DNA from 3 places in the Paucibacter hankyongi genome. Region 1 is predicted to be linked to each of the others. Evidence: predicted binding sites of a transcription regulator. Region 1 holds the regulator's gene; each other region holds the start of a gene.
The links. The regulator FNR, encoded in region 1, switches genes on or off when oxygen is low (the NO sensors DNR and NnrR bind a similar motif). The targets are predictions, from matches to a motif close to TTGATNNNNATCAA.
Positions count from the first base shown of each region.

Region 2: the regulator FNR is predicted to act here: its motif matches at 1,225-1,238, upstream of WG899_RS18860 (universal stress protein).
Region 3: the regulator FNR is predicted to act here: its motif matches at 8,604-8,617, upstream of WG899_RS02110 (acetyl-CoA hydrolase/transferase C-terminal domain-containing protein).

Region 1 is NZ_JBBHJX010000003.1:223,370-233,237, forward strand. It holds gene icd (NADP-dependent isocitrate dehydrogenase) at 1-283, opposite strand, end outside; gene WG899_RS06955 (NADP-dependent isocitrate dehydrogenase) at 452-2,689, opposite strand; gene WG899_RS06960 (sulfite exporter TauE/SafE family protein) at 2,814-3,524, opposite strand; gene hemN (oxygen-independent coproporphyrinogen III oxidase) at 3,524-4,957, opposite strand; gene fnr (fumarate/nitrate reduction transcriptional regulator Fnr) at 5,161-5,898, shown strand; gene WG899_RS06975 (hypothetical protein) at 6,031-6,357, opposite strand; gene WG899_RS06980 (hypothetical protein) at 6,354-6,617, opposite strand; gene ccoG (cytochrome c oxidase accessory protein CcoG) at 6,665-8,155, opposite strand; gene ccoP (cytochrome-c oxidase, cbb3-type subunit III) at 8,172-9,095, opposite strand; gene WG899_RS06995 (cbb3-type cytochrome oxidase subunit 3) at 9,092-9,247, opposite strand; gene ccoO (cytochrome-c oxidase, cbb3-type subunit II) at 9,264-9,868, opposite strand, start outside.
Region 2 is NZ_JBBHJX010000016.1:69,908-79,775, reverse strand. It holds gene WG899_RS18865 (SO2930 family diheme c-type cytochrome) at 1-643, shown strand, start outside; gene WG899_RS18860 (universal stress protein) at 714-1,166, opposite strand; gene WG899_RS18855 (diguanylate cyclase domain-containing protein) at 1,270-3,882, shown strand; gene WG899_RS18850 (3'-5' exonuclease) at 3,910-4,416, opposite strand; gene WG899_RS18845 (hypothetical protein) at 4,508-5,134, opposite strand; gene WG899_RS18840 (adenosylcobalamin-dependent ribonucleoside-diphosphate reductase) at 5,286-8,261, opposite strand; gene WG899_RS18835 (2-dehydropantoate 2-reductase) at 8,497-9,492, opposite strand; gene WG899_RS18830 (Mpo1 family 2-hydroxy fatty acid dioxygenase) at 9,558-9,868, opposite strand, start outside.
Region 3 is NZ_JBBHJX010000001.1:469,993-479,860, reverse strand. It holds gene WG899_RS02135 (efflux RND transporter periplasmic adaptor subunit) at 1-1,101, opposite strand, end outside; gene WG899_RS02130 (YbaY family lipoprotein) at 1,409-2,938, shown strand; gene WG899_RS02125 (hypothetical protein) at 2,973-3,647, shown strand; gene WG899_RS02120 (DUF4136 domain-containing protein) at 3,684-4,316, shown strand; gene WG899_RS02115 (ABC transporter transmembrane domain-containing protein) at 4,375-6,255, opposite strand; gene WG899_RS02110 (acetyl-CoA hydrolase/transferase C-terminal domain-containing protein) at 6,357-8,483, opposite strand; gene WG899_RS02105 (GGDEF domain-containing protein) at 8,726-9,535, shown strand; gene WG899_RS02100 (lipocalin-like domain-containing protein) at 9,598-9,868, opposite strand, start outside.

The sequences.
Region 1 (9,868 bases):
CTTTCAAGGCCTCCAAGGTCTCGGCCGGCAGCCAGACGTCTGGACCGTACACCTTGGTCGCCTTCTCACCGGCAAAGATCTCCATCCAGTGAATCTGCCGGCTGCCGCCATAAGCCTTGGCCACAGCCGCATCAACCACCTTGAGCATCACCGGCGTGATATCGAAGCCAGTGCCATCACCCTCGATGTAGGGAATGATGGGCTGATCCGGCACACTCAATGTGTGGTCAGCGTTGACGGTGATTTTGGAGCCCTTCGCAGGGATCTGAATATGCTGGAACATGGAAGAAGTACTCCGGAAATAGCCGAGAAGGCGTCGCTCGAAATGCGGAAAATTCTAGCGACTTTCAATCAAGCAATGAGCCATGAAAAAAGCCGACGCTCGGCGCCGGCTTTCCAAGTTTTAAAGACGGAAGAACTTCAAACGAAATTCTTCTTGGCCGATTCAAAGTCAGGCAAGCACGCTTGCCAAAGCAGCATTGAAGCTGGCGCTGGGGCGCATCACTTCAGCCAGCTTGTTTGCATCGGGCTTGTAGTAACCCCCGATATCAACAGGCTTGCCTTGCACCGCTGCCAATTCGGCGACGATGACGGCTTCTTTCTCGGCCAGAGTCTTTGCCAGAGGCGCGAACTTGGCGGCCAACTCGGCATCCTCGGTCTGCGCAGCCAAGGCCTGGGCCCAGTACAGGGACAGGTAGAACTGGCTGCCGCGGTTGTCCAGCTGGCCGGTCTTGGGGCTGGGGTTCTTGTTGTTGTCCAGCAGTTGGCCTGTTGCCGCGTCCAGCGTCTTGGCGAGCAGCTTGGCCTTGGGGTTGTTGTTCTTCAGACCCAAGTCTTCCAGGCTGACTGCCAGGGCCAAGAACTCGCCCAGCGAGTCCCAGCGCAGGTGGTTTTCTTCCACCAGCTGCTGCACATGCTTAGGCGCCGAGCCGCCCGCGCCGGTCTCGTACATGCCGCCACCCGCCATCAAGGGCACGATGGACAGCATCTTGGCCGAGGTGCCGAGTTCCATGATGGGGAACAGGTCGGTCAGGTAGTCGCGCAAAATGTTGCCGGTGGCGCTGATGGTGTCCAAGCCGCGGATCACGCGCTCCAGGGTGTAACGCATGGCGCGCACTTGGCTCATGATCTGGATGTCCAGGCCGGCCGTGTTGTGCTCGTGCAGGTACATCTTGACCTTGGTGATCAGCTGCGCCTCGTGCGGGCGGTACTGATCCAACCAGAACACCACCGGCATGCCGGAGTTGCGAGCACGGTTGACGGCCAGCTTGACCCAGTCACGGATGGCGGCGTCCTTGCACTGGCACATGCGCCAGATGTCGCCCTGCTCCACGTCCTGGCTCATCAGCACTTCGCCGGTGTCCAGATCGGTGATATTGGCCACGCCGTCTTCCGAGATCTCGAAAGTCTTGTCATGCGAGCCGTACTCTTCGGCCTGCTGAGCCATCAAGCCGACATTGGGCACCGTGCCCATGGTCTTGGGATCGAAGGCACCGTGCCACTTGCAGAAGTTGATCATCTCCTGATAGATGCGGGCGAAGGTCGACTCCGGCATCACGGCCTTGACGTCCTTCAAGCGGCCATCGGCGCCCCACATCTTGCCGCCGTTGCGGATCATGGCCGGCATTGAAGCGTCAACGATGATGTCGTTGGGCGAATGGAAATTGGTGATGCCCTTGGCCGAGTCCACCATGGCCAGCTCGGGGCGGTGCTCGTGGCAGGCATGCAGATCGCGCTTGATCTCGTCTTGCTTGCTCTGAGGCAGCGTGGCGATCTTGTTGTACAGATCGACCATGCCGTTGTTGACGTTGATGCCCAGTTCTTCAAACAGCTTGCCGTGCTTGTCGAAAGCCTCGCGGTAGAAGATCTTCACGCAGTGGCCGAAGACGATGGGGTGCGAGACCTTCATCATCGTGGCCTTGACGTGCAGCGAGAACATCACGCCCGTCTGGCGCGCGTCTTCGATTTCCTTTTCATAGAAATCCAGCAGCGCCTTCTTGCTCATGTACATGCTGTCGATGACCTCGCGGTCTAGCAAGGCCACCTTGGGCTTGAGCACGATGGTCTGACCGCTCTTGGTGATCAGCTCCATCTTGACGTTGCGGGCACGGTCCAAGGTCATGGACTTTTCGCCGTGATAGAAGTCGCCGCCATGCATGTGCGAGACATGCGAGCGCGAAGCCTGGCTCCAATCGGCCATGCTGTGCGGGTTCTTGCGGGCGTATTCCTTGACGGCCTTGGGCGCGCGGCGGTCGGAGTTGCCTTCACGCAGCACCGGGTTCACCGCGCTGCCGATGCACTTGCCGTAGCGGGCGCGGATGTCTTTTTCTTCGTCGGTCTTGGGGCTTTCCGGATAGTCCGGGATCGGGTAGCCCTTGCCTTGCAGTTCCTTGATCGCCGCCTTCAGCTGCGCCACCGAAGCGCTGATATTGGGCAGCTTGATGATGTTGGCTTCCGGCTTCAGGGTCAGCTTGCCCAACTCGGACAGGCGGTCGGGCTGACGCTGCTCCTCACTCAGGAATTCCGGGAACTGACCCAGGATGCGGCCCGCCACGGAAATATCGCTGGTCTCGACACGAACGCCTGCCGGCGCCGTGAAGGCCTGCACGATGGGCAGGAACGACGCCGTCGCCAGCAGCGGGGCCTCGTCGGTCAGGGTGTAGATGATGGTCGGCTGCGTTGTTGTCATGTGGTTTCCAGATCGGCCATCTTCTGGCCCAAGGAGTGGAACGATTAGGGCGCTGATTCTAAGTCAGCGGCGCCCTCCGCGAACTCAAGTCTTATATAAGTCTTAGAAAAACACGTGGCGCGAATCAGGCCCACTGTCCGCATACCGCGACCACCTGAGCCCATACACCGTGGCCCAAGGCCCAGCCCGAGCCCAAGGCCAAGCCCAGTCCCCCGAGTCGCACCGACAGGCGCACAGCACTGGCGCCGTCAGTGCCGCCCCGGCGCAGACGACTCAACAACCAGGGCCCCAAAGCCAGTCCGGCGCCGGAAGTCAAGGCAAAAGCAGACATCACCAAACCGCCTTGGACGGGGCCAGATGCCAAAGCAGAGAGCAACAGGGCCGAGTGCAAGAGGCCGCAAGGCCAGGCCACCCAAGCCATTCCGACCATGCCAGCGACCGCGACGCGCCGAGACCCTGCCATGCTGACCCCACCACGCCGCAGCTCACTTACCGGCACTTCAACTTGCCGAGAGACATCTTGCCCCAGGCGCTCAAGCCACGCAGGTTGGCGCCCGCGCAACAACAGGGCCATGCCCAACAGAAAAGCCGCCACCTGAACCAAAACCCACAGCGGCCGCAACAGGGCCGTGGACTGACCCAACTGACTCAAGACCTGCATGCTGCCGGCCGCTAGTGCGCCGGCAAGGCTGTAACCCAACAGACGCCCGAATTGAAAAGCATAGGGCGCTCGCCCACCGGCCGCGGCGCAGGAGGCGCCGCACATGGCCAAACAATGAGGTGTGCCGGCCAGGCCCATCATCAGGGCCGAGCCGGCGAGTGCGACATCAAGCATCAGATGATTCTAGAGAATCGCTCGCGGCTCCGGTCGGCTTGCAGATAACGGTCAAACACCATGGCTACCGCGCGCACAAAGTACCAACCCATCGGCGTGACTTGGATCGCATCGGGCTCAATGGTGACCAAGCCCTGTTCGGCCAGCTCCGCCATGCGTTCCAACTCGGGCCTGAAGTAGTCTTTGACGTCGACCAGATGCGCCAAGGAAATCGACTCGAACTCGAGCCGCCCTTGGCACATCAAGGCCATGATGACGGCACGACGCACGATATCGTCACGGGTCAAGGCAAGGCCGCGATTGACCGGCAATTGCCCCTGGCGCAAGGCGTCGTAATACTCATCCAAAGTCTTGGCGTTTTGGCTGTAGCAGGCGCCGACACGGCCAATGGCCGACACGCCCAGCGCGACCAAATCACAATCGGACTGCGTGCTGTAGCCCTGGAAATTCCGGTGCAAACGGCCCTGGCGCTTGGCCACGGCCAGCGAATCGGTCGACAGCGCAAAGTGATCCATGCCGATATAGCTGTAGCCATGGGTCTCGAAGCCCGCAATGGCTCCAGCCAGCATCGCCACCTTGTCTGCGGCCGGCGGCAACTGCGTCGAATCAATCCGGCGCTGCGGCTTGAAGCGTTGCGGCAAGTGGGCATAGCCATAGAGCGCGATCCGATCCGGCTTCAAGGCCCCCACCTGCGCAATCGTGCGCGCAAAAGACTCCGGCGTTTGCAATGGCAGACCGTAGATCAAGTCCACATTGGTGGACTCAAAGCCCAACTCGCGCGAGGCGCGCATCAAGGCCTCGACGCTTTCGTAACTTTGAATTCGGTGCACCGCCTTTTGCACATCGGCATCGAAATCCTGCACGCCGAAGCTGAGGCGATTGAAGCCGAGTTCACGCAAGTGGCGCAGTCGCTCGTTCGTGACGGTGCGCGGATCAACCTCGATCGACACCTCGGCCCCCGGCGCCACCTTGAAGCGCTCGCGCAGCGCCTGCATCAGCAGGGTCAACTCGGCATCGCTCAAAAAAGTCGGCGAACCGCCACCCAGATGCAGTTGAGACACCGAAGCACCGCGACCCAGATGAGCCAGCGTCAGGTCCATCTCGATGATCAGGGCTTCGAGGTACTCGGCGGCCTTGTCATGATGCTTGGTGATGACCTTGTTGCAGGCGCAGTAATAACAAACCGACTCACAAAAAGGAATGTGCAGGTACAGCGACAAGGGCGAAGCCCCACCCACCAGCGAGCCACTGGCCCGCTGCGCAAGCGCCTGCTCATACTGGGTGGCCGTGAAGGCCTCCACAAATCGATCGGCGGTGGGGTAAGAGGTGTAACGCGGGCCGGACACGTCGAACCGACGCAACAGATCCTCGTTGATATTAGGGGTGGCCGTCGAAGAGGTCGAAGCGGGGGCGGCTTGAATGTTCTGTACCATGGCGCACACTGTGCCAAGGCTTTGGCCACCCGACTTGATCAGGATCAAGCTTCCCACGCTTGTTCGCACCAACAATGCGGCAACGTTTGAGGTACATCATGCTCATGCCCGTCAAAACTTCGCAACTCTCCAAGGACTCGTCGGAGCGCTCACGCCACGACGAAGCCGTCAGCCGGCACGCCAGCCGGATCGAAACAAGGCCCATGATGAACGCCACGCTACCGATCAAGATCGAACCCCTGAAGGTTGCCTGTTCGAGCTGCAATTTGCGCGAACTGTGCCTGCCCGTGGGCCTGCATTCGGATGATTTGGCTCAACTCGACAAACTGGTCGCCACCCGCCGCCAAGTCAGCCGCGGTGACACCCTGTTTCGCAGTGGCGACAGTTTTCAATCTTTGTACGCAGTGCGCACCGGCTTTTTCAAAACCTGTGTTGCCTCCGAAGACGGCCGCGATCAGGTGACCGGCTTCCAGATGGCCGGTGAACTGCTGGGCCTGGACGGGATCAGCACCGACCGCCACAGCTGCGACGCGGTGGCCCTGGAGGACTCTTCGGTCTGCGTGATTCCCTACGAACAGTTGGAAGAGCTGTCACGCGAGTTCACCGACCTGCAGCGTCAGTTCCACAAGATCATGAGCCGCGAAATCGTGCGTGACCACGGCGTGATGTTGCTGCTGGGCAGCATGCGGGCCGAGGAGCGTCTGGCCGCGTTTTTGCTGAACCTGACGCAACGCCTGCAGGCACGCGGATTCTCCTCCGCAGCGCTGGTGCTGCGCATGACGCGCGAAGAGATTGGTAGCTATCTGGGCTTGAAGCTGGAGACCGTCAGCCGCACCTTCTCTAAGTTCCAGGATGAAGGGCTGCTGGAAGTGAAGCAGCGTCATCTGCGCATCCTGGATCAAGCGGGCCTGCAAAAGCTGGTCAACAGTACAGCCTGCTGAACCAAACTAGGCCGAGGTCTGTGCTGGGGGAGGAAAGCCGGTCACGGCGCCCTGCCCCCCGTACGCCCTGCCCCCCCCTGCGCTCGCGCAAAACTGTTCGCTCGCCTCCTGCTGCAAACCTAGACGCTAGGTTCAACGCGGCCAAGCCCGCGGATGCGGGTTCTCGGGCTGATTCGGCAGGTCAGCCAGCAGCAAGCTCAGGCTGGAGCTCAGCCCAATGACCAGCCAGAACAGCAGGAAACTCAAGGTATAGATGGCTTGCCTAGGCAAGTCCATTGGCGCCCCGCCAAACCAGGTCAGATCGCTCGGGTCGACCACGGCAAACACCAAGGCCTCCACCACCCCCGCCATCAGGAAAGATGGCCAGATCACCGCCATGGCCATGCGGCTCAGACGGCTGCTACCGTCGCCTTGCGCCTCAGGCAGATCGGCGGAGGGAGAGCCGATCGGCGAATTCATTGCCCACCTGTGGCGGCGTGGTTGCGAGCCTCACGCGCGGGCAACATGGCCTTGGTACCGCTGGCCTTGCTGCTGACCACCTGCTCCTGCAGAACCGGATCGGGATGACTCAGGGCCAGGCTCAAGGTGGCAAAACTGGCCACCACCACCAGGCTCGGTCCACCCACCACCAGCCACATCATCGGCTCACGCCACCAGGACTTGGACTTGCGGCCTTCCGAAGCAGCCAAGGTCTGCGTGCTCTTGTCTTGCGTACTCATGATCATTTGTCTCCGTCGCCGCGATTCATTAACTTAGCACCGCCAGCTTAGCGCGGCACCACAAAGGTTGATTTTTCTTCCAAGGCCAGCCCCGCCTTCGAGACAGAGCCCGCCACTTCGGCGCCATTCAATTGGAACTTGATGGCATGGGCGCCGGTACCGGCCTTGGCGGCCACCTCGGGCGGCACCCGCAGCGCCACCGAGACCCAACGCGCTTCCGCGGGCTGCACCGTCATTTCAACTGGCTTGGCCAGGGCGAGTTGCTCCATGCCACTGACCGTGATGGTGTAACTGCGAACCTGCTCGGAGGCGTTCATGACCTGCAGGCGGTACAGATTCTCGATATAGCCATCCTCCACCAGACGCGCCATCACGCCGCGATCCCGCACCACATCGAGCTTCACCGGGCTGCGCAAGAACAACAAACTGCCGAGCAAAGCCGAGCACAGAACCACCAACACCACGCTGTACAAAACCACCCGCGGGCGGAACATGCGACGCAGTTTCTGCGCCTTGCTCAGGTGTTGGGCCAGGCCATTTTGCGTGTCATACCGAATCAGACCGCGCGGGTAATTCATCTTGTCCATCACGCCATCACAGACGTCGACACAAGCCGCACAGCCAATGCACTCATACTGCAGGCCCTTGCGGATGTCGATACCGGTCGGGCACACCTGGACACACAAGGTGCAGTCAATGCAGGAGCCCAGGCCCTGGGCTTTGATCTCATCTGCACTGGCTTTTTTGCTACGCGAACCACGCGGTTCACCGCGTTCAGCGTCGTAGCTGATGATCAAGGTGTCCTTGTCGAACATGGCGCTTTGAAAGCGCGCATAAGGACACATGTATTTGCAGACCTGCTCACGCATATAGCCTGCATTGCCGTAGGTGGCAAAACCGTAGAACAGGACCCAGAACCATTCCCAGGGCCCAAAGCCCAAGGTGAAGGCCTCGGCCCAAAGTTGCTTGATCGGCGTGAAGTAGCCGACGAAGCTGAAACCAGTCCACAAACCCAGCGCGATCCAAGTGAACTGCTTGCCACTCTTGCGCCAGAGTTTGTTGAAATTCCAGGGACCGTTGTCCAGCTTGATGCGAGCCTGACGGTCGCCTTCAAACTGTTTCTCGATCCACATATAAATCTCGGTGTAGACCGTCTGCGGACAGGCAAACCCACACCAGAGCCGCCCAGCCACGGCGGTAAACAAGAACAGACCGTAGGCTGAGATCAGCAGCAGGCCCGTCAGGTAAATGAAGTCCTGCGGATACAGGACCAAGCCGAAGATATAGAAACGGCGGCTGGCCAGATCGAACAGCACCGCTTGGCGCGAATTCCAATCCAGCCAGGGCAGGCCGTAAAACAACAGCTGCGTGAACCAAACCAAGCCCCAACGCCAGCTGGCGAAAAGGCCGCTGACGGCGCGCGGATAGATTTTCTTCTGTGCCGCATAAAGCGACACGATTTCGATCACCGCATCGCCATCGGGACCGGGTTTGGACAGCGCGGCGGTACCGCGCTGCTTCGACGCAATATCAGTCATTCAACAGCCATCAACCTCAACGAGCCTGCGCCGTCGTCGACGAAGCACCGCGCGACAAGCCCCACACATAAGCACCCAAAACATTGATCTGCTCGGCGCTCAAGCGGGTGCCGTGGGCCGGCATCATATTGTTCTTGCCGTTGTTGATCATATTGATCACGGCCTCTTCGCCCCAGCCGTGCAGCCAGATCTTGTCGGTCAGGTTGGGCGCGCCCAAGGCCTGGTTGCCCTTGCCGTCCGCGCCGTGGCAGGCTGCGCAAGCGCCAAACTTGGATTTACCCAGCTGTGCGGCGATGGCGTTATGTGCGCTGCCCGACAGGCTCAGCACATAGTTGGCCACGTTCTTGACATCTTCCGGGCCACCCACTGCTGCAGCCATCGGAGGCATCACGCCATTGCGACCTTCGGTGATGGTCTTGACGATGGTTTCAGGCTCACCGCCATACAGCCAGTCACCGTCGGTCAGGTTCGGGAAACCCTTGCTGCCCTTGGCGTCTGAACCGTGGCAACCGGCGCAGTTATTGGCGAACAAACGCTCACCGATCGCCATCGCGGGTGGCATCTGCGTCAGCTGCTCGGCCGTCTTGCCTTGGAAATCGGCATAGACCTTGGTCATGGCCTCATGAGCCGCCTTTTGCTCGGCGTCATATTGGCCCGTGCTGCTCCAGGCCAGCGAGCCTTTGTTCGAACCCAGGCCGGGATACATGGCCAGATAGACGCCGGAAAACACCACCGTCAGCACGAACAAAATCGCCCACCAACGCGGCAGCGGGTTGTTCATCTCGCGCAGGTCTTCGTCCCAGACATGGCCCGTACTGTTGTCGCTGGCCATGACGCGGTGACGCGCCGCGATCAGCAGCAGAACAATACAAAACACCAGACCCAGGATCGTGACACCGGCCACGAACAAGGACCAACCATCAGAGAAAAAATCACTCATTGAGGCCTCCCATCGGCTTCATCTTGCAGCGCCATGCCTGCCAATTCATCGAAGCGTGCCTTGTTGCGACCGGAGTATGCCCAGGCCACGATTGCAAGGAACACCAGCAGCGACAGCACGGTCACTGCGATTCTCAAAGCATTGATATCCATTGCTTGCTCCTCGTGCTTACTTCAGAGCGGTGCCGAGCACCTGCAGGTAGGAGATCACCGCTTCCATCTCGGTGCGACCCTTGACGGCCTCGCCGGCGCCGGCAATGTCGGCATCGGTGTAAGGCACGCCGACGGTACGCAGCGCCTTCAGCTTGGGAGCCATATCGGCCGGATTCAGCTGAGCATTGACCAGCCAGGGATAGGCCGGCATGTTCGACTCGGGCACCAGATCGCGCGGGTTGTTCAAGTGAATGCGATGCCATTCGTCGCTGTACTTGCCGCCGACACGGTGCAGGTCGGGACCGGTACGCTTGGAGCCCCACTGGAACGGATGGTCATAGACGAACTCACCAGCGGTGGAGTAGTGGCCATAACGCAGCGTCTCCGAGCGGAAGGGGCGAATCATCTGCGAGTGGCAGTTGTAGCAACCTTCGCGGATGTAGATGTCGCGGCCCGCCAGTTGCAGCGGCGTGTAGGGCTTGAGCCCGGGCGCCGCTTCGGTGGTCGAGCGCTGGAAGAACAGCGGCACGATTTCAACCGCGCCACCGGCGATCACCGTCAACAGCACCAGCACGATCATCAAGAAGTTGCTGGTCTCGATGCGCTGGTGTCCGCTGGCCT
Region 2 (9,868 bases), on a different contig from region 1:
CAAGGATGTGGCGATGGAGTTGGTGACGACAGGTGCACCGAGCCAGAAGTTCAGCTACAGCGTGCCGACGGCGCAAAGCTGCCAGCAATGCCACTCCACCGCCACCGCCGGCGGCGCCGGCATCCTGCCGATCGGCCCCAAGGTTCGCAATCTGAACAAGAGCTACGAATACAGCGCCGGCGTCAGCAAGAACCAGTTGGTCAATCTGGACGAGTTGAAGCTGCTCAGTGGCTTCACCGGCCTGGCTGCCGCACCGATCAATGCCGATTGGCGTGACGGCACACAAAGCTTGGAAGCGCGCGCCAAGGCCTACTTGGACGTCAACTGCGCGCATTGCCACAGCTCGCGAGGCGCCGCCTTCCAAAGTGGATTGATGCTGGACTTCAACAGCGTCGCTCAGGCCGGCGCTTCACCGGTGCAATGGGGTGTCTGCAAAAAGCCTTTGGCCTACGGCGGGCCCGGTGCGCCTTACCGTTATGGCATCGAACCCGGTCAGGCCGATGTGTCCTTGCTGCTCTATCGCATGAGCCACACAACGACCGGGGATGTGATGCCGGCGGTGGGCCGCCACCTGAACCACGAGGAGGCCAATAGCGTGGTCAAGGACTGGATCAACAGCCTCAAGCAGCCGGCCTGCCTCTAAGCACGCTCCACCCAACAAGCCGCCGGCCCGTTGCGACACGGGCCGGCGGCTTGGCGTTTCAAAGACGGAACTACTTGACCACCAGCACCGGCGACTTGGCCAGCGTCAGCACCTTTTGCGCCACGCTGCCCAAGATGACGGCATCGAGCCCGCGCCGGCCGTGCGAACCCATCACGATCAGGTCGCAGCCACTGCTTTGGGCGTGGTCGCAGATGGCCTGAGCCGGGCCATGCTCGCGCAGCACATGGCTGCTGAACGCCACGCCCGCGACCCGCGCACTGGCCTCGGCGAAGGCAATGCCCTGTTTGGCCGCGGCTTCCGCCGCATCCAGATAGCAGGCCAAGGCTTCCCCGCCTCCCCCGCCACCGCCGCTGCCATCTGAAAAATACACAAAAGGCAGCGAATCGACCACGCTGACGATCTCCACGCTGGCACCGTAGCGGCTGGCCAGGTCCAGCGCAGCTTGGGCCGCGCGTCCCGCAGCTTCGGAACCATCGGTGGGCAACAGAATTTTTGTGAACATACAGCGCTCCTGAGCTGGGAATTTGGCATGATCATCCTTGCTTGCAACGCGGCAAGACTTGCCCCAAGTCAATGCCGCCACAGCCAGCTCTGCCCAAGACCGCATGAACGAGACCCAGCGCCCATCATCCCCCGAGCCCGGCTTCTTCGCCAAGCAAGGCCGCTACGAGACCGTGGTCCCGTTTCTATCCATCGGTTTGGTGCTGTTATTGCTGTGGAGCTTTGTGGCCTGGTTCATCTGGGTCTACCCGGTCGGGCTGCAGAACGATCAGCGCCAGGAACTCGCCAGTGAAGCACAGACAGCCGCAGCGCAAACCGAAACCGTGCTGCGCCATGCCGAGAACAGCCTGCGCACCATCGACCTCTGGTTGCTGACGCGCGGGCGCGGCACGCCGCTGCAAGACGTCTCGCTGGCGCAATTGGCCGAAACCTTGCGCGACAGTTCGCGCGATATGGTCGATGTGATGTTGATCGACCAGCAAGGCAGCGTCTTCCGCATCCCCTCCTTGAACGGGCAGCCCTATGCGAATGTCGCAGGTCAGGAGTTTTTTGAACTGCTGAGCCAGCCATCCGCCGAGGGCTTGGCCATCGGCTTGCCTTTCAAGCTGCGCGAATCCAGTCCGCAGATCTTGCCGGTGGCCATCCGTTTGAGTGCGCCGGCCGACGGGCTGTGCATCGCCGTGGCGCTGATCGACCTGCGCCGACTCGGGCAGATGCATCAGCTGTTTGCCCATGCGCCGGACTCTGCGGTCACCCTGCTGCGTGGCGACGGCGTCGCCCTGGCACGCACGCCCGAATTGCCAGGCTTTGTCGGGCGCGATGTGTTTGGCCATGCAGCCCCGGGGCGCCGCGAAAGCTTCAACGGGCCAGCGGGCTGGTTCGTCACCGACGGTTCGGCCAGCGACGGCATCAAACGCGTCGGGGCCTTCAGAGCCTTGCAAGGCTATGGCGCCAAATTGCTGCTCTCGCAGGCCGAGAGCTCCGTCTTGGCCGAGTACCACTGGCAGCGACTGGTTGTCTTGTTGTTCAGCGCCCTGGTCAGCGCCGCAGCGCTGTCCTTGACCTGGATGCTGGCGCGATTGCAAGGTCGCGCCCGCGTTGAAGAGGCGCTGCAGGCGGCTGCGGCCGATGCCTCGCCGCTGGGCCTGTTTCGCTGCGACCAGCAAGGCCAAGTCATCTATGGCAACCAGACCTATCTGGACTTGCAGACCTTGCAGGCGGAGGAAAAAGCCTGGGGCTGGCTGCAACTGCTGCCCGCCAACAAACGCGAACTGGCCAAGGCCAACTGGCAGGCCATGATCGCCAAGGGCGAGCCGCTCAGGACCGTCGGGCGCATCACCCGCCGCGACGGCGCTAGCCGCTTGCTGTCGGTACGCACCGCACCACTGCGGGTGGGCGGCAAGCTGCTGGGCCAGGTCGGCACGGTGGAGGACATCACCGAACTGGCGGCGCAACAACGCGCCGTCCGCACCCTCAGCGACATCCTCGATCTAACGCCCGAATATGTCGCCCAATTCGATCAGCGCGGCCGCCTGATCTACCTGAACCCCGCCGCGCGCTTGCGCATGGATCTGGCCGCCGACGCTGACCTGGGTTCGGTCGATATCAAGCGCTTTCTGAGCGCAGAAACGCTGCAGGGCTTTGAAAACCAAGTCAGCAAAACCGCCAGCGAACAGGGGCAATGGCAGGGCCGGCGCAGCTTGATCGATGGCCAGGGCCGGACGATGATCTGCGAGTGCACGGTGATGCGGCATCGCGGCTCCAGCGACGCAAGCAGCACCATGTCGGTGATCCTGCGCGACATCACTTCCGACTTGCAGGCGCAACGCGAGCGCCAGCGCAGCGAGGCCATCCTGGCCGCCATTGCCCACACCTCGGAGGCCATGATCTCGGTGATCGACCTCGACGAACGCCTGCTCTTCATCAACCAAGCCTATCAACGCCACTTCCATCTCGAGCCCACGGGCTGGGTGGGCTTGCCCTTGCGCCAGGTGATCGGCGAGGCCGAATACGGCGCCCGACAAACCATTGTTCAACGCGCGCTGGCCGGCGAGACGGTCGGTCTGGAGCGAGAGTACGGCGAGCGCGAGGACCGCCAGGTGTTTGATGTGCAGTACTCACCGCTCTGCACCGAAGGCACGGCGGTTGAAGGCACCATCTGCATTGCTCGCGACATCACCGCCGCCAAGCGAGAAGAGCAGCGCCTGCGCGATGCCTCGCTGAGCTGCCCCTTGACCCAATTGCTGAACCGAGCCGGCTTTGCCCTGCATGCACAGGAACGACTGGAAGAGGTGCGGCACAAGGGCCAACTGGTGGCCTTGCTGTATCTGGATTTGGACCGATTCAAGCCGGTCAATGACCAGCATGGTCATCCGGTCGGCGACGCGCTGCTGCGCGCCGTGGCCATGCGCATACGCAATGCGCTGCGGCCCCAAGACCTGGTGGCCCGGCTCGGTGGTGATGAGTTTGCCGTCTTGCTGTCCGCCATCCATCAGGCCGAAGATGCCGCCGTGGTGGCGCACAAGATCGTGCACGCCATCGGCCTGCCCTTCATGATCGACACCGTGGAACTGCATATCGGCATCAGCGTTGGTTTTTGCGTGCGCCATGGCGCGCAGGCGGAGCTAGAGCATATGGTCGAAGTGGCCGATGCCAAGCTCTACGAAGCCAAGCGCGCCGGCCGCAGCTGCGCGCGCGGCAGCCTGCCGGAGCGTTGAGAACCCAAGGCTGGAAGGGGCGCGCCCTCAGGCCGCGCCGCGCATCGGCTGGGCCTGCTTCACACGCATCAGCGTCAGCTGCAAGACCATCGCATCACTGCTGGCGCGGTGACGACGTAACTGCGCTTCCGAGCGCACCTGATCCAAGGCCGGATGCCAGCATGCAGCCTCAGCCTCGCTGAGCAGCGAGCGGATATCGGCTAAGCGGAAACTCGGATTCATGTCGACCGCATCGAACAAGCGGCACAGCCAAGGATAGTCATGGCCCCAGGCATCGCAATAAACGGTTTGACCGGCCAGACGCTGATTGATCTGCTCGGCCACCCAGCGCGGCGGTTTGCCGTGCTGCCGCAGGATGTCACGGGTGATGCCATGCAACGCCTCGGCCGAGGCATCCCAATGTTGCCATTCCGGTTCGGGCTGGATCAGGCTGCAAAAAGCAGCACCACCAGCCTCGACAAAACCAATCTCGATCGGATAACTGCCGCGGCCGAAGCCGGAGGCTTCAACATCAAGAATGGTGGGCGGCGTCATGGTGGGCGGGCATCAAGACTGGCATCAAGGCTGACATTCGAGCCAAGTGTAAGCGCCTGTAAGCGATTGACGCCGGCAGTTCTAGGCCGATTCAGCCAGGGTTTTCGATGATTTGCTCACGCTCGAACAACTCGATCGCCGCCATCGCCACCTGCTGGGTGTCGTAATAAGCATAGGCACTGACCGCCGCAGCGCCCACCATCGGCACCCAACGCGACACACCTTTGTGCAAGACCCGCTGGCTCAGTTGCACGCCAACGGCCCCCACCACCCGCTGCATCAGCGCCGTCGTGGCCGGGCGCACCAACATCCGTTCACCGACGCGCACGGCCAGGTCACGCACCGCCTGCGCCGCCGTGTGGCGAAACAGGCAGTACAGCATTTGCGCCTGACCCAAGTCGGCAGAGCGGCCATACAAGGCCGCAATATCGGCCACCAACTGCGACTGGATGCGCCAGACCGCCGCCATCTCCGGCAGGATCGTCAGCCAACCCAAGGGGCCTGGCGGCAGCGCAAAAGCACCGGCCGCCATGGCGGCCTTCGAGGCGGCATCGGCAGCGGCCTTGCGTGCGGCCTGGGCCGTCAACGAGGGGGTCGCGCGCGGCAAAGCCTTCGACTCGGGGCGCGTGCCGATCAGCGTCAGCAAGGCATTCGACAGGCGCTCCGACATCTGCGCCTTGCCTGCTTGCGCCGGCAACATGGAATCACGGCTACTCATGGATATGCAACTCTACACGCCGTGACCCGCCGATGCTGGGCAGCCAGAAAGATGGCGGGCATACCGATCAAGGTGTGGGCGCCAAATCTGCGCCGAGCCGAATCAGGCGCCGGCCCGTCGCACACGATGCAACGGTCAGGCCCGAAGTCGCTCAGCCGCACTGCCCCACGTAACCGCAGGCGGTGCAGAAGTCGCAGCCGTCCTTGTGGATCATGGTGCTGTTGCCGCATTCCGGGCAGGGCTTGCCGGCCATGGCTTGCACGGTCGAGCCGGTCTTGACCTTGGCCACTGGCGCCTGCAGCAGGCCCATTTCGACCAACGGCAGGCCTTGCTCATCCAGCACACCCAGCATGGCGTAGCGATGGATGATCAGGCGCGCCACATAGGCTACGGTGGAGGGCCAGATCTGCTGGCGGCGCTCGCCGGTCAAGGTAGGCACCGGCGCCATGAAGTGACCGAGAGGCTCGCCCACATTCAACAGCTTGCGCAGCTTCATGCCGATCCAGGCCGGGTCCATCACCCGCATGTCCAGGCTCAGCAGGCGCGCCATGCCGTCCAGCGCCTTCGGGTAATTGCCCGAGAAGCCCATTGCGCAAGGCCGCGTCACAAAGCCGCCGTCCGGCGTCGGCAGGCTGACTTCCTTCAGCGTCAGCGTGAATTGTTCGTTAGTGGCCGGATTGTCCACATCGACCGCCCAGGCCAGCGTGCCCATGGTGCTGGTGCGCGGCTCCTCGCGGCTGAACATGGCATCGATCACCGGGGTCGGGCCGCCGTCCTGCAAGGCACCCAGTTGCTCACAGCGCCAGCGGATCACCGCGGCCGTGGCGGCCACCACGCCGGGGAAGAGGCGATGCTCGCCGCCCGGGGGAATCGGCATCTCGAAGGCGCGCTCCTCCGCCACGGTGGCCAGCGCGTCCAACTTCAGACGCAGCCAGGCGGCGTCATTGGTGCGCAGATCCATCGACAAGGTCTTGGCCACTGCGGCCAAGCCGCGCGGCTGCTCGGCGCCATTCACCCAGACCTCGAAGGGCAGGTTCTTGCCGAACAGGCCGGCGTCCGGTCCCTCGGCCGGCAGCTCGCCGACGAAGAGCGCGAAGTCGCCATGCGGGTGCCGGATCATGTAGCTCCAAGCCGGGTTGCCGCCGGGCAACTCGGGGCGGCTCGGCCAGCGCAGCGAGGCCAGCACGGCATTCGGCAGACGCGACACCAACATGCGCTGGTTGCTGCCATCGGCCGGCACCGGCTTGAGCGGCTCGGGCTTCTGCACCGCGGCGGGTTCAACGCTGAGCACCGAACCCAAAATGCTGTTGGGACGGTAGGTGGCCAGACCCTTCAGGCCGGCCTTCCAAGCCTGAGTGTAGAGGTCCTGGAAGTCCTCGTACAGATAGTCGGCCGGCACATTGACGGTCTTGGAGATCGAGGTGTCCACAAATGGCGCCACCGCCGCCACCATGGCCGCATGATCGGCCGCGCTCAGTTCCAGCGCGGTGACGAAGGCGGGTGTCAGCGCTGCATCGGTGCCGAACATATGGCGATACAGGCGCCAAGCGTGGTCCTCGACGGCGTACTCTTTGTAGCTGCCATCGGCCATGCGCTTCTTGCGCGTGTAGCTCCAACTGAAGGCCGGCTCGATGCCATTGGAGGCATTGTCGGCAAAGGCCAGGCTGATGGTGCCGGTGGGCGCAATCGACAGCAGGTGCGAGTTGCGCAGACCCTGCGTGCGAATCTTGTCCTTCAGGCCCTGCGGCAGGCGCGAGGCGAAGTTGCCGCCGGACAGGTACAGATCGGCATTGAAGAGCGGGAAAGCGCCGCGCTCAACCGCCAGATCGGCCGAGGCCTCGTAGGCCGCATTGCGCATCACTTCGCTGAGACGGCGCGCCACGTCGCGGGCGGCTTCGGTGTCGTAGCGCTGGTTCAGCATCACCAAGGTGTCACCCAGGCCGGTGAAGCCAAGGCCCACGCGGCGCTTGTTGCGCGCTTCCTGCTGCTGCGCAGGCAAGGGCCAGGGTGTCACGTCGAGCACGTTGTCCAGCATGCGGGTGGCCACCCGGCAGACCTCGGCATAGCCCTCTTCGTCGAAGCTGGCGTTCGGGCCGAAGGGGTCGCGCACAAAAGTAGTCAGGTTGACCGAACCCAGGCAGCAGCAACCATAAGGCGGCAGAGGCTGTTCGGCACAAGGGTTGGTGGCGGCGATCGACTCGCAGTAATAGAGGTTGTTATCGACGTTGATGCGGTCGAGGAAGAGCACGCCCGGCTCGGCATGGTCATAGGTCGAACGCATGACCTGGTCCCACAGCTCGCGCGCGCGCAGCTTGCGGTAGACCCACTGACCATCGGCGCGCTGATAGGCCCCGCCGGCACGCTGCTTTTGGCCCGGCTCGGCCTTGTGGGTCAGCTCAATTTCCGCGTCAGCCTCAACCGCCTGCATGAACTGATCGGTGACGCCCACCGAGATATTGAAGTTCTTCAGATCACCCTTGTCCTTGGCGTGAATGAACTCCTCCACATCGGGGTGATCGCAGCGCAAAACTCCCATCTGCGCGCCACGCCGGCTGCCGGCGCTCTCCACCGTTTCGCAGCTGCGGTCAAACACGCGCATATAGCTGACCGGGCCCGAGGCGCTGCTCTGCGTCGAACCCACCCAGGCGCCACGCGGGCGAATGCGCGAGAAGTCATAACCCACACCGCCGCCACGGCGCATGGTCTCGGCCGCCTCGGTCAAAGCGGTATAGATGCCGGGGTGGCCATCCTCATTGGAGGCAATCGAGTCACCCACCGGCTGCACAAAGCAGTTGATCAAGGTGGCAGACAAATCGGTGCCGGCGGCCGAATTGATGCGCCCGGCAGGCACAAAACCGCGCCGCTGGGCGTCCAGAAAACGCGCCTCCCACTCGGCCCGCGCCTCCGGTGCCTCGGCCTGCGCCAAGGCCCGCGCAATACGCTGGCGCAACTCGTCCAGTGTCTGCTCATCGCCCTTGGCGTACTTCTCCAGCAGCACCTCGGCGCTGATTTCCTGCGCTGGCAGGGCCGAAGCCGGAGCGACCGCCACGCGCGGCGTCGGGCTGCTGAAAATATCGCCTTGGGTGGCTGGGGCGGAAGCGCTTTTGGCGGGGCTGGGCGAGGTCATGCAGGTCTCCGGGAAGGCTGAATCTAAGTCGGTGCGCGATGGTGCCGGCATCTTAGCGAGCGCAAGTTGACCTTGGTCAGACCGACCTCAGCCCAGGCCCCTGCCGCGCATGCTGAGATACCCTGATTGTGAGCAGCCACTATCGGCCAAGCCCCGGTTTGGCCGCACTCTTGAAAGAGGAGCCGAGCCGCGAACGCACGCAAAAATATTCACCCGGCCGGCGCCGCGCCAGGCCTCAGAGCTGTGTTAGCGCGGTCCACAATTCCTGCGGACCATAGGGTCTTTGGCGCTGCGGCCAAGCCTGCAGCAAAGCCTGCATGCGCGCGTTCAAGGGGGCCGAACGGCCCATGCCGGCCGCCAACCGAACCACCTCGCCACACAGCGCGTCAATCTCGGTCGAACGCCCCAGCGCCAGGTCATCGGCCATGCTGGAACGGGCCTTGGCGTCGATCTTCAACATGCGCGCGGCCAGCAAGCGAAACAAGGGCGTGGGCAGGCGCAGCAAGTGAAGCAGCAAACGCGGCGGCAAGGGCGTCATCTTCTCGACCGCAAAACCAGCGGCCTCCAGCAAGTCCAAGGCCTCGCCCTGCAGGGCCGCGAAACAGCGCCGGTAGCCGCGCTGCAAGAGCTGGGCGCGCAAGGGCAGGCCCGACAATGCATTGACCGGGTTGTTCAGATTCAGCAGCAGCTTGCCCCATTGCAGCGCCCGCAAATCGGGCCGCAGCTGCAATTCAAGCCCCTGCCCCGCCAGGGCGCGGCGCAGCGCCAACAGCGGCAGCTCATCGGCTTGCCCCTGCACGGCCAGTCCGCCGACGGTGCCACGGTGGAACTGGCCCGGCCCGAGCTCGGCCACATTGAAAGGCACCATGCCGGCACGCCAATCCAGCCCCGGCGCGGCCTGCCGCCCGCGCTCGGCGTTATTCATGCCGTTTTGCATCGACAGCACCAGGCTGCCGGCGGGCAGCACCTGCTGCAGCAAAGCGGCCGCCTCAGCGGTGGCGCCGCTTTTCACACACAAGAGCGTGATGTCGGGCACCAGCCCGGCCGGCGGCGTGGCGTGCAGGTGCAGCGTGGCAGCCGGCAGATGCTGAATTCGCCCCTCGAGATCGCTGACTCGCAGGCCTTGCTCACGCAAACCGTCCAGCACGCGGGGCCGGCCCACAAAGTGCAGCGTGGCACCGGCCGCAGCCAGCACGCCGCCCAGATAGCAGCCGACCGAGCCGGCCCCCATCACCAAAATGGTCAGCGGGCGTGACGCGTCAGCTTTTGTATTTTGAGAGGCGGCGGCCGCCGCCCTCATGCGACCGGGTGAGCCAGATCGCGCAGATGGGTGGGGCCGGCGCGGCGTTCGATTTCGCCGAGCAAATCGCGCCCCCAACCGAGCGAGAACAAGGCCTCGCCGACGACAAACATGGGGCCGACCAAGAGGCCGACCAGATCATCGACAAAGGCCGGCTTCTTGCCCTCGTAATAGTGGCCGACGAACTGGATGATCCAGCCGAGCACAAAAGAGCCGATGCCCCAGGACAACCAGCTGCCTTGGCTGCCGGCAGCCAAGGGCTCGGCCAAGGCCATCAACAGGCCATTGACCACGCTAACGGCCAAAC
Region 3 (9,868 bases), on a different contig from region 1:
CTCGCCGGCACCCAGGCCTTTCTCGATGATCCAGTCGTTCTTCAGCCATTCGCCCACCACCAGGTCGCGGCGCTCGACCTTGTTCTCAGGCCCGACCACCCAGGCGATATGGCCGGTGGGCGTCTTGGTGACGGCTTTTTGCGGAATCAGGATGGTGTCAGGCCGGGCCCCCGAGGTGTAGACCACGCGGACATACATGCCCGGCAAGAGTTTTTGGGAGGGGTTGGGCATCACCACCCGCAAGGTAATGGTGCCGGTGCTGGGGTTCACTTGCGACTCTGAAAAGTCCAGCCGTCCGCTGCGCTCGAATTCGCTGCCGTCCGGCAGGAAGAGCCGCGCCAGCGCGCTGCCGGTGCCTTCGCCGGTCTTGACCCGACCGGCGCTCAACTCACGCCGCAGAATCAAGGCATCACGATCGGCCACATTGAAGTTCACATAAACCTGGTCCAGCCGGTCCACGGTGGTCAGGTGGGTGGATTCACCGCGGCCCACCAAGCGCCCCTCGGGCACCAGCGCGGCGCCGATCTTGCCGGATTCGGTCGCCGTCACACGGGTATAGCCCAGATTGGTTTGAGCCCGCTCCACATTTGCGTTAGACACGGCCAGCAAGGCCTCGGTTTGCTTGACTGCCGTGACCGCGTCGTCATAGTCCTGTTGACTGATGGCGTTTTCTTTCACCAGTGGCGCAAGGCGCTTCTCCTTGGAGCGGGCGCTGGCCAGATTGGCTGCGCTGCGGGCCTGGTCGGCCTGGGCATCGTTCAAGGCGATACGGTAAGGCGTCGGGTCAATGGTGTAGAGCAGGTCGCCCTTTTTGACCTCGGCTCCTTCGACAAAATGGCGACGCTCCAGAATGCCTTCGACCCGGGCTCGCACCTCCACTGAACGGTAGGCGGCAACCCGCCCGACATACTCGTTATTCACCGGCACCGTTTCAGAACGAGAGGCCACCACCTTGACTTGCGCCGGTGGCAGCGCCTTTGGTGCTGCGGCCTCTTTTTTCTGGCAGGCGCTCAGGCCCGAGACCAGCAAGAGCACGGGGATCAGGAGCCGGCCCCATATCGCACGTTTGGACACCCGGGATAAAGGCTTCAACTGAGGCATGGTGCTGTTTCCGTCAAGAGATGGCTGGACCTGACCCGCATGCCGCAGGCCCTAGAGCTTTCTGGCAGCATGACTGCCGCACTATAACGGGCGAATTTGGCAGAACGATGCAAGCCTAGGTTCGTGCACTTTCCCGAGGGTTCTCCGTCCAAGCGGTTCGTTATCCAAGCGCAGCTGATGTCGAAGAGACGCGCTGCGGGGGACTGGCTGGCAGGCTGGGGTGAGGTTGAAATTAGCGATAGAGTAGCTTCGCTGAAAAGCGTCGATCGATGAGCTTCGTACTGCCTGAATGGATTCGCCTTTGCCCATGAAGCTGTTTTTAATGCCGCGCGTTTTGTTTTTTAGTCTCTTGGTTGGCATGAGCTTGGGCCTGCCGACCGCGGCAGGTGCAGTGACAGTTGGTGAAGTTGCGGATCAGAAATTGGTAACGTCGGGGCGCGTGCTTTTGCCGGCTGGTGCTGTATTACCCAGCCAGTCGGTCTTGACCGTTCGGGTCGAAGACGTCAGCCTGGCTGACGCGCCGGCGCGTTTGATGGGCGAGTTCAAGCGAGACTTGAGCGGCACCGATCCGAACCTGGACTTCAAGATCACGGTTGCGCGAAGGGACATCGATCTGCGTCACCGCTACTCGTTGCGAGCAACGATTCATGAAGGCGGGCAGCTGCGCTTCACCAGCACCCAGTTCCACCCAGTGTTTACAGCTGATGGCTGGGGCAGCGCCAAGCCGACCGGCCAGAGTCTGCTGATTCCTCTCGAGGCTGTGATCCCGGCGCCTTCGCCGCACCCTCATGCGCCCCAGCAGGGTTCAGTTTTTGGCTCTGGATTGCCCCTTACTTTTTCCGGGGACTTGCCCTGCGCCGACTGCGAAGGTATCCAGCACCGCCTGACTCTGCGCGTCGACGGCGGCTATCGCCTGCGTTTGGACTACTTGGGCAAGTCGGGCGGCCCATTTACGGAATGGGGTCGGTGGTCCGTGCAGCCAAGCCAGGGATTGATGCCTGGGCGCTTGCTCTTGCAAGGGGCACGCCAAGAGGCCAGGCATTTTGTGTTGATGCCGGGCACTGAAAAGGCCCCGGCGCGTTTGCGCCAACTGGACCGCCAGGGTCAGCCCTTCTCGTCTTCCGCAAATCTGGACCTGCATCTAAGCGCAGCACAAGACGAGGGTCAGGTGCCGCTGCACCTGCGCGGCGAGTTTCGCTATATGGCCGATGCGGCGAACTTTACCGACTGCGCCAGCGGCTTGCGCTGGCCGGTGGCCATGGGTGGCGACTATCTGGCGCTGGAGCGTCGCTATGGTGAATTGGTGAAGTCCCCTGGCGGCAGCGTCTGGGTCGAGTTGCGCGGCCGTGTGGCCCTGGCGCCCAGCATGGAGGGACAGGCTCGCGAGCACGTCTTGGTGGACCAGTTCATCGCCGCCGATGCCGCGGCATCATGTGCCGCGCCGGCGGCCGCGCTGGCACCCGACGCGCGCCCGCCACTGGCGCAACTGCTCAACACCTACTGGAAGCTGATCGAGATCGAAGGCCAGCCCTTGCTGGGCACAGCTGTTCAGGCCATGGGCGATGTGAGCCTGACATTGGCTTCGCAAGAAGCGACGGCCAGAATCAAGTCGGTTTGCGACAGCACTGTCGTACGGTATCAATTGAGTGGCAATACGCTGAAATTCGTTGCTATGGCGGGTACCATGGTTGCATGCCCGGCGCCCGTTCAGGACTTGCTTGCGAAACTGGATCAGGCCTTGCGGGCGAGCCAGAGCTATCGCATTGAAAGCGAACATCTGTTGCTGATCGCCGGGAACCAAAGCCTGGCGCGATTTGAAGCTGTTTATTTGCGTTGATTTTTGTTTTTTATTGCTTAGGAATGGATCTCCGATGAATCGTTTGTCTACTCTCGCGCTGGCTTGTTCCTTGGTCCTGACTGCCGCTTTGCCCTTGTCGGCCCAGGCGCAAAGCATGACCACCAACACCGTCAGTGCCAAGACCGAAGATGCGCGGATGAAAGGCGCTGAGATCGAGTACCGCGCCCGTGTGGTGGAGTTGGATGCGGCCGGCCGCTTGCTGACGCTGCGTGGTCCCAAGGGGCGCCTCAGCACGGTCAAGGTGCCGCCCGAGATGCAGAACTTCGAGAAGGTTCGCGTCGGCGACGATCTGGTGATCCGATATGCCTCCGCCATCGCGGCCGCCATGGAGCCGACCAGCAAGAGTGGCATTCGCGAGCGCGTCGAGTCGTCTTCGGCCGGGCGCGTGGAAGCCGGCGGTATGCCGGCCGTTGCGGCCGGGCACACGGTGGAAATTTTGGCCGTCATCACGGCGCTGGACCCCAAGGCCAATACCGCGACTTTGCGCGGCGTCAAGCGTACCGAAACCCTGGCCGTGCCGGCAGGCGTGGACATCAAAAAGCTGAAGGTGGGCGATGAGGTTCGCGTCGCCATGGTCGAGGCCATGGCCATCAACATCGAACACGCCGCGGCCAAGGAAGGTAAAGCGGCCACCAAGTCGAGCGCGCCCAAGGCAGCCAAACCCGCTGCTTCGGCGGCTTCCAAGTAAATCGGTTTGATGTTGGCCTTGTTTGAAGAGAAGACCATGAATAAGCGTGGCAGGATGAATCGCCCCCTGGCCGGCTTGGTACTGGCCGGCGCTGCTCTGTTGGTGGGAGGCTGCGCCAGTGGCCCGCAGGTGCGGGTCTCGATGGACAAAGCAGCCGTGTTCAGCCAGTACCAGACCTTTGCCTATGCCAGCCCGCTCGGTACCGACCGCGGTGGCTACCAAAGCATCGTCAGTCAGCACCTGAAGGATGCGACCACACAGGAGTTGCAGGCGCGCGGCATGCGTCTGGTGGAGACTTCGCCGCAACTGTTGGTGAACTTCAGCGCCTCGCTGAACGAGAAGATGCGCGTGTCGGCCACACCCGCGCCAATGCTGGGCATGGGCTACTACGGTTACCGCGCCGGCATGTACACGGCCTGGCCGCTCTATGGTGAGCAGCAAACCCTGACGCAGTACACCGAAGGGACCTTGAACATCGACGTGGTGGATGCGGCCCGTAAGCAACTGATTTGGGAAGGCGTGGTCACCGACAGCGTGACGCAAAAAGAGTTGGATCAACTCAAGGCCAGCATCGACAAGGCGGTGAAGGCTGCTTTTGCCAAGTACCCGGTGGCCTTGCCCGCTGCCTCTGCTGCGCCCAGCGTGCCGGCGGCGCCGAAGGCGCAGTAAGCTCGCACGAGGGGACAGCCAGTCCCCGTTTGAGCGGCGCGCCGGTCGGCGCGCTCCTTCAGGCCTCGAACTGCAACGCCGCCAAGCGGGCGTAGAGCCCGCCGCGTGCACTGAGTTCCGCATGTGTGCCGACGTCATTGATGCGGCCATGCTCCATCACCACGATGCGGTCTGCGCGTTGCACCGTCGCCAAGCGGTGGGCGATCACCAGCGTGGTGCGGTGCTGCATGGCGGCCTCCAAGGCGGCTTGCACCATGCGCTCGCTCTCGGCATCGAGTGCGCTGGTGGCTTCATCTAGCAGCAGCAAGGGTGGGTTTTTCAACATCGCTCGGGCAATGCTGATGCGCTGCCGCTGGCCACCCGACAGGCGCACACCGCGCTCGCCCAAGAAGGTGGCGTAGCCCTCGGGCAGGGCCTGGATGAAGTCGTCGGCGAATGCGGCCTTGGCGGCGGCCATCACCTCGGCGTCACTGGCCTGGGGCCGGCCATAACGAATGTTCTCCATGGCGCTGGTCGAGAAGATCACGCTGTCTTGCGGCACCAGGCCGATGGCCGAGCGCAGGTCCTGCAGGCGCAGGCCTTGGGTTTTCACCCCGTTCAAGGAAATGACGCCGGATTGTGGGTCGTAAAAGCGCAGCAGCAACTGGAACACCGTGCTCTTGCCGGCGCCGCTGGGTCCGACCAGGGCGACCGTTTCGCCGGCGTGAATCTGCAGATCAAAGTCTTGCAGCGCGGCTTGCTGAGGCCGCGAGGGATAGTTGAAACTCAGACCCTGCAGGCTCAAGCTCATGCCGCCGGCGGACTGCGGCAGTGTCTGCGGCGCGCTCGGATCGGCCACCTTGGTCTTGCTGGCCAATAGCTCCATCAGGCGTTCGGTGGCGCCCGCGGCGCGCAGCACATCACCATAGACCTCGGCCAAGACGGCCACGCTGCTGACCAACAAGATCACATAGACAATGGTTTGGCCGAGGTGCCCGGCGCTGATGCGTCCGGCCATCACCGCCTGCGTGCCCTGGTACAAGCCCCAAAGCAGGGCGCCAAAGGTGGCGCTGATGATGAAGGCCACCAGGCCGGCCCGCACCATGGCCCGCTTGCGTGCGGTTTCAAACGCGTTTTCACTGGCCTGGGCGAATCGCTGCGCTTCGGCGCCTTCTTGGGTGTAGCTCTGCACCACCGGCACCGCGTTGAGCACCTCGGCGGCGATGGCGCTGGTGTCGGCGACCCGGTCCTGGCTGGCGCGGCTGAGTTTGCGTACGCGCCGGCCAAAGTAGAGGGCCGGCGACACCACCAGAATCAAGATGCCCAGCACCTGCGTCATCACCAAGGGGTTGGTGGCAATCAACATGACCATAGCGCCGACGCCCATCACCGTGCTGCGCAAGCCCATCGATAGGCTGGAACCGACCACGGTCTGCACCACCGTGGTGTCGGTGGTGATGCGTGACAAGACCTCACCGGTTTGGGTGGTCTCAAAAAACTCTGGGCTTTGCTTCAACACATGGCGGTAGACGGCGCTGCGCAAATCGGCCGTGACGCGTTCGCCCAGCCAGGTCACCATATAAAAACGTGCGGCCGAAAACACCCCCAGTGCAGCGCCAACGCCAAAAAGGGCCAAGAAATGCCCACGCATGGCCATCAAACGGTCGGCGGCCTGGGCGGGGCCGGGATTGGCGGATGCCCCGGTGTTGGCCGCGCCTGCCCCCATGCCTTGATCGACGAGCCCCCGCAAGGCGAGCGGGAACGCCAGCGTCGCCAAGGCGGCCAAGATCAGGAAGACCAGCGCGACGCCAATATGCCCCCGATATGGGCGCAAAAAAGGCCACAAGCCGCTGAGCGAGCGCGGGTTGCCCTTGGCGCTCGACGCCGCGCTGTCGGGCATGGTTGGCGAGGCGGCGCTCGTTGAGCCGGTCTGGGTGTGCGGTGCTGACTTCGAATCCATGCGGCAGTGTAGGCGGGCTGGCTGGACCCACCCTCACCCTGCACAACACACCTCAGATCATTCCTGCGCGGCTTTCGGCCGCACAGCTTCGATCTTGAGCCTCAAAGATTGCTGGCAAACAGCCGCCGCACAAACAGGTCCTTGAAGCTCTTGGCGTCGGCCAAGCCCAGGCGTTCCAGATAGGCCTGCGGCACCGGGTGCTCGCCACGCAGGCTGCGCAAAATCATGCCGACCAATTCCACCGGATGGTGGCTGGCGTGCTTGAGCTTCTTCAGCGCGCGCACGATGACCAGCTCGTCCTCGTTCAGGTCGGTGCCGAAAGGGAAGTCGGGCAGCACGCCTTCATTGCGCCAGGGGCGCAGTTTCTCGCGCAGCATGTCGGGGCTGTTGTGGCTGGCCCATTCCGGTAATTGGTAGTCGGCCTCCAATTTGCCATGCGCCTTGGCCTCGGCGATCAGCGTCGCTTGGAAGCGCGAATCGGCAATCACCAGCAGGCGCTTGATGCATTCGGCGTCGGTGCAGCCACGCAGTTCGGCCACCCCATACTCGGTGATCACCACATCACGCAGATGGCGCGGAATGGTGCAGTTGGCATAGCTCCAGACGATATTGCTGCGCAGGCCGTCCTTGTTGTCATGGGTGGAGCGCAGCATCAGGATGCTGCGCGCATCGGGCAGGGCATGCGCCATGGCCACAAAGTTGTACTGACCACCCACACCCGAGACCATCTGGCCGGACTCCATGCCGTCCGAGGAGGCCGCACCCAAGAGCGTCACCTTCATCGCGGTATTGATCAGGCGAGCCTTGACGCGCTGGGCACGCTTCAAGGCCTGGCTGCCGATGGCATCGTCGTGCAACTCGTTGATGAAGCCGATGCGCGTCATGTCGATCTGGTCCAACAAGTCGGCGGGCATATCGCGCAAGCGCTGATAGAAGTCACGCGGACCGAGAAAGAAGCCGCCATGCATCAGCGTGGTCTTCAGCCAGCGTTCGCCCAGCAAGTCTTGAGCAATCGCAGCGATAGCCTCGGGCTGCGACACATCATGGCTGAAGACCCGTTCGCCCAGGGCAAGGCCTTGCGGCGTTAGCCGTACACCTGTTTTGAAGATGCCGTACTCGACCAAAAAGTCGAGATCCTGTGGCCGCAAGGGCGAGGCGATGCGCCCCATCTCCAGCAAGGCCTGTAAGACCGTGGCGTCTGGCCGTTCGCCCAAGCGCCCCGCCGTGGCCAAGTTTTGCAGGCTAAGGTCGGCGAAGACCCGGCGCCGAATCAGGCCGGCATCGATCAAGCGCATGAAGCCGTTGACGAACATTTCCGAACAGCCATAAAGGCCTTCGGCAAAGGCGCCGGTATCGCGCCCCGTCAACTCGCCATGGCACAGGCTGGAGAGGATTTGCTGGTAGGCCTCGGACTGCCGGTCGCGCACGATCAAGGCTTGGGCGATGGCGTCGCCGAGGGAACCAATGCCGATTTGCAAGGTGCCGCCATCTTGCACCAAGCTGGCGGCGTGCAAGCCGATGGCGTAGTCGGCCCAATTGATCGAGGCGTTGGGCGGGGCAAACAGCGCGTGGCTGCAGCCCGGCCCATCCAACACCAGATCGAACAAGCCGGCCGGCACGATGGCATGCCCTGGCATGAAGGGGAGTTCTCGGTTCACCATGGCCACCGCCATGATGGGGCGGTCTTGCGCCTGCATGCGTTCCAGCAGGTCAAAGCTCAGATCCGGGTTGCAGGACAACGACAACTCGGTCGAGCCGTCCGCAGCCTCTCGCGTTGCCACCGCCTGCATGATCAGATTGACCCCGTGCGACATCATGTCGCGCACCGCAAAGCTGTAATTGGTGCAGACGAAACCTTGCTGTGCCGGCTCATTGCCAAGGTAGTCGCCGGTTTTCATGAAGAACTCATGCACCTCGATATGGGCCGGCAGGCTGCGGCTGCGCAGCGCCTTCACGTAGTCCATATCGGGGTAATCCGCGAACACTCGTTCCACCAGCGGGGCCAGGAAATGCGCTTCCAGTTCGGAGGCTCCACTGGGCTTCTCCAGCGACAGGGCGGTAAAGATCTTCAGCCGCCGATCCGCTTGGGCGGCAATGCGGCGGTATAGCGCATTGACCAGCGGGTTGGGCTTGCCGATGCCCAAGGGGATGGCCATCACGATATCGCCCTGCACCTGTTGCAGGATCAGATCCACCGCCTGCTCCAGGCTGTTTGTGCTGCGGCTCACTTTGATTGGGTGAGGCTGTGTTTGTGCTTGCATCCTTGTCTCCTGTTTTTGTCTGCGCGTCGAGGCGTCTGTTTGTGCTTTGCAACAAGCACAGTCTGGATCAAATGGGCTTGGGTAGTTTTGACATGAGGCAAGCAAGCAACAGCATGGACGGGTATTGACTCCCCATTGCGGGGGAGTCGCCTTGGCGCAGCAAAGCATGTGCTGAAATCGCCTCAACGCAAAAAGGGCGATTACCGCACATGCACAGAAAACTGGAACAGCCCACCTGCTTGGATCCGATTCGCGAGGCCACCAACCGGCTGGGTTTTGCAGGCGCGCTGCTGCTGTTCACCCTCGCGGTCTCGCTCTTGGCGGTGGGGGGCTCACAGATTCTGGTGTCGCTGCTTGAGCGCGGTGACCGCGTCACCGCGGCGCTGGCAGCTGGCTTGTGCGGCCTCTTGCTGGCCGGGGGCTTGGGGCATCTGGTCTTGCGCATGCTGGCGTATCAAACGCAGTCGGAGCAAGACCTGACACGCTATGCCACCGTCGATCAACTAACCGGCGTCTTCAATCGACGCCATTTCTTGAATCTGGTGGAGCGCGAGTGGGCCTTGGCGCGGCGTTACGACATGGCATGCGCGCTGCTGGTGATCGATGTGGACCACTTCAAACGAGTCAATGACGGCTTCGGCCACCGCTGCGGAGACACGCTCTTGCGTCAGATCGCCGAGGCTTGCAGTGAAACACTGCGGCAGGCCGATGTGCTGGCGCGCTTTGGTGGCGAGGAATTCATCCTGTTCTTGCCACACACCGATCCGCTCGGCGCTTTGGATGTGGCGGAGCGGATTCGCGAGCGCATTGAGCGGCTTAACTTCGCCTGGAACGGACACAGCATTCCGGTCAGCGCCAGCATCGGCGTGGCCGCTTTGCAGCCCAAGCATCTCGCTTTGGAACAATTGGTCCAAGACGCCGAAGACGCGTTGGACGCCGCCAAGTCCGAGGGGCGCAACTGCGTTCGCGCCGGCGAAGGCCTGCTGCCGGGCAAGCCGAGCAGCTTGATGCGGGGTTGAGCGACCGCGCTAGGTGCAGGCCTTGTCCTTGTCTGTGACCTTGGCCTTAGCCCGCCTGTGCTTCAAGCCAGTGTGACCGCGCCGGCATAACCCGTCATTTCGAGGTAGCCTAGGCCGAGGCGTCGGCCTGCGGTGTCGCGCAATTCAGCGGGCCCTTCCCAGTAGCGCATGCCGGTGCTGGCCCTGGCATCGATTTCCTGCGCTTCAATCAAGGCATGCAAGGTGAAGACCGCCACGGGCGTTTGCAAGCGCCAGGCTACCGGATACTGCGCCTGACTGGCCGGGCTGCGCCAGGTCTTGAGGGCCTGCATGCTGATTTGCTCGGGCGCAAAG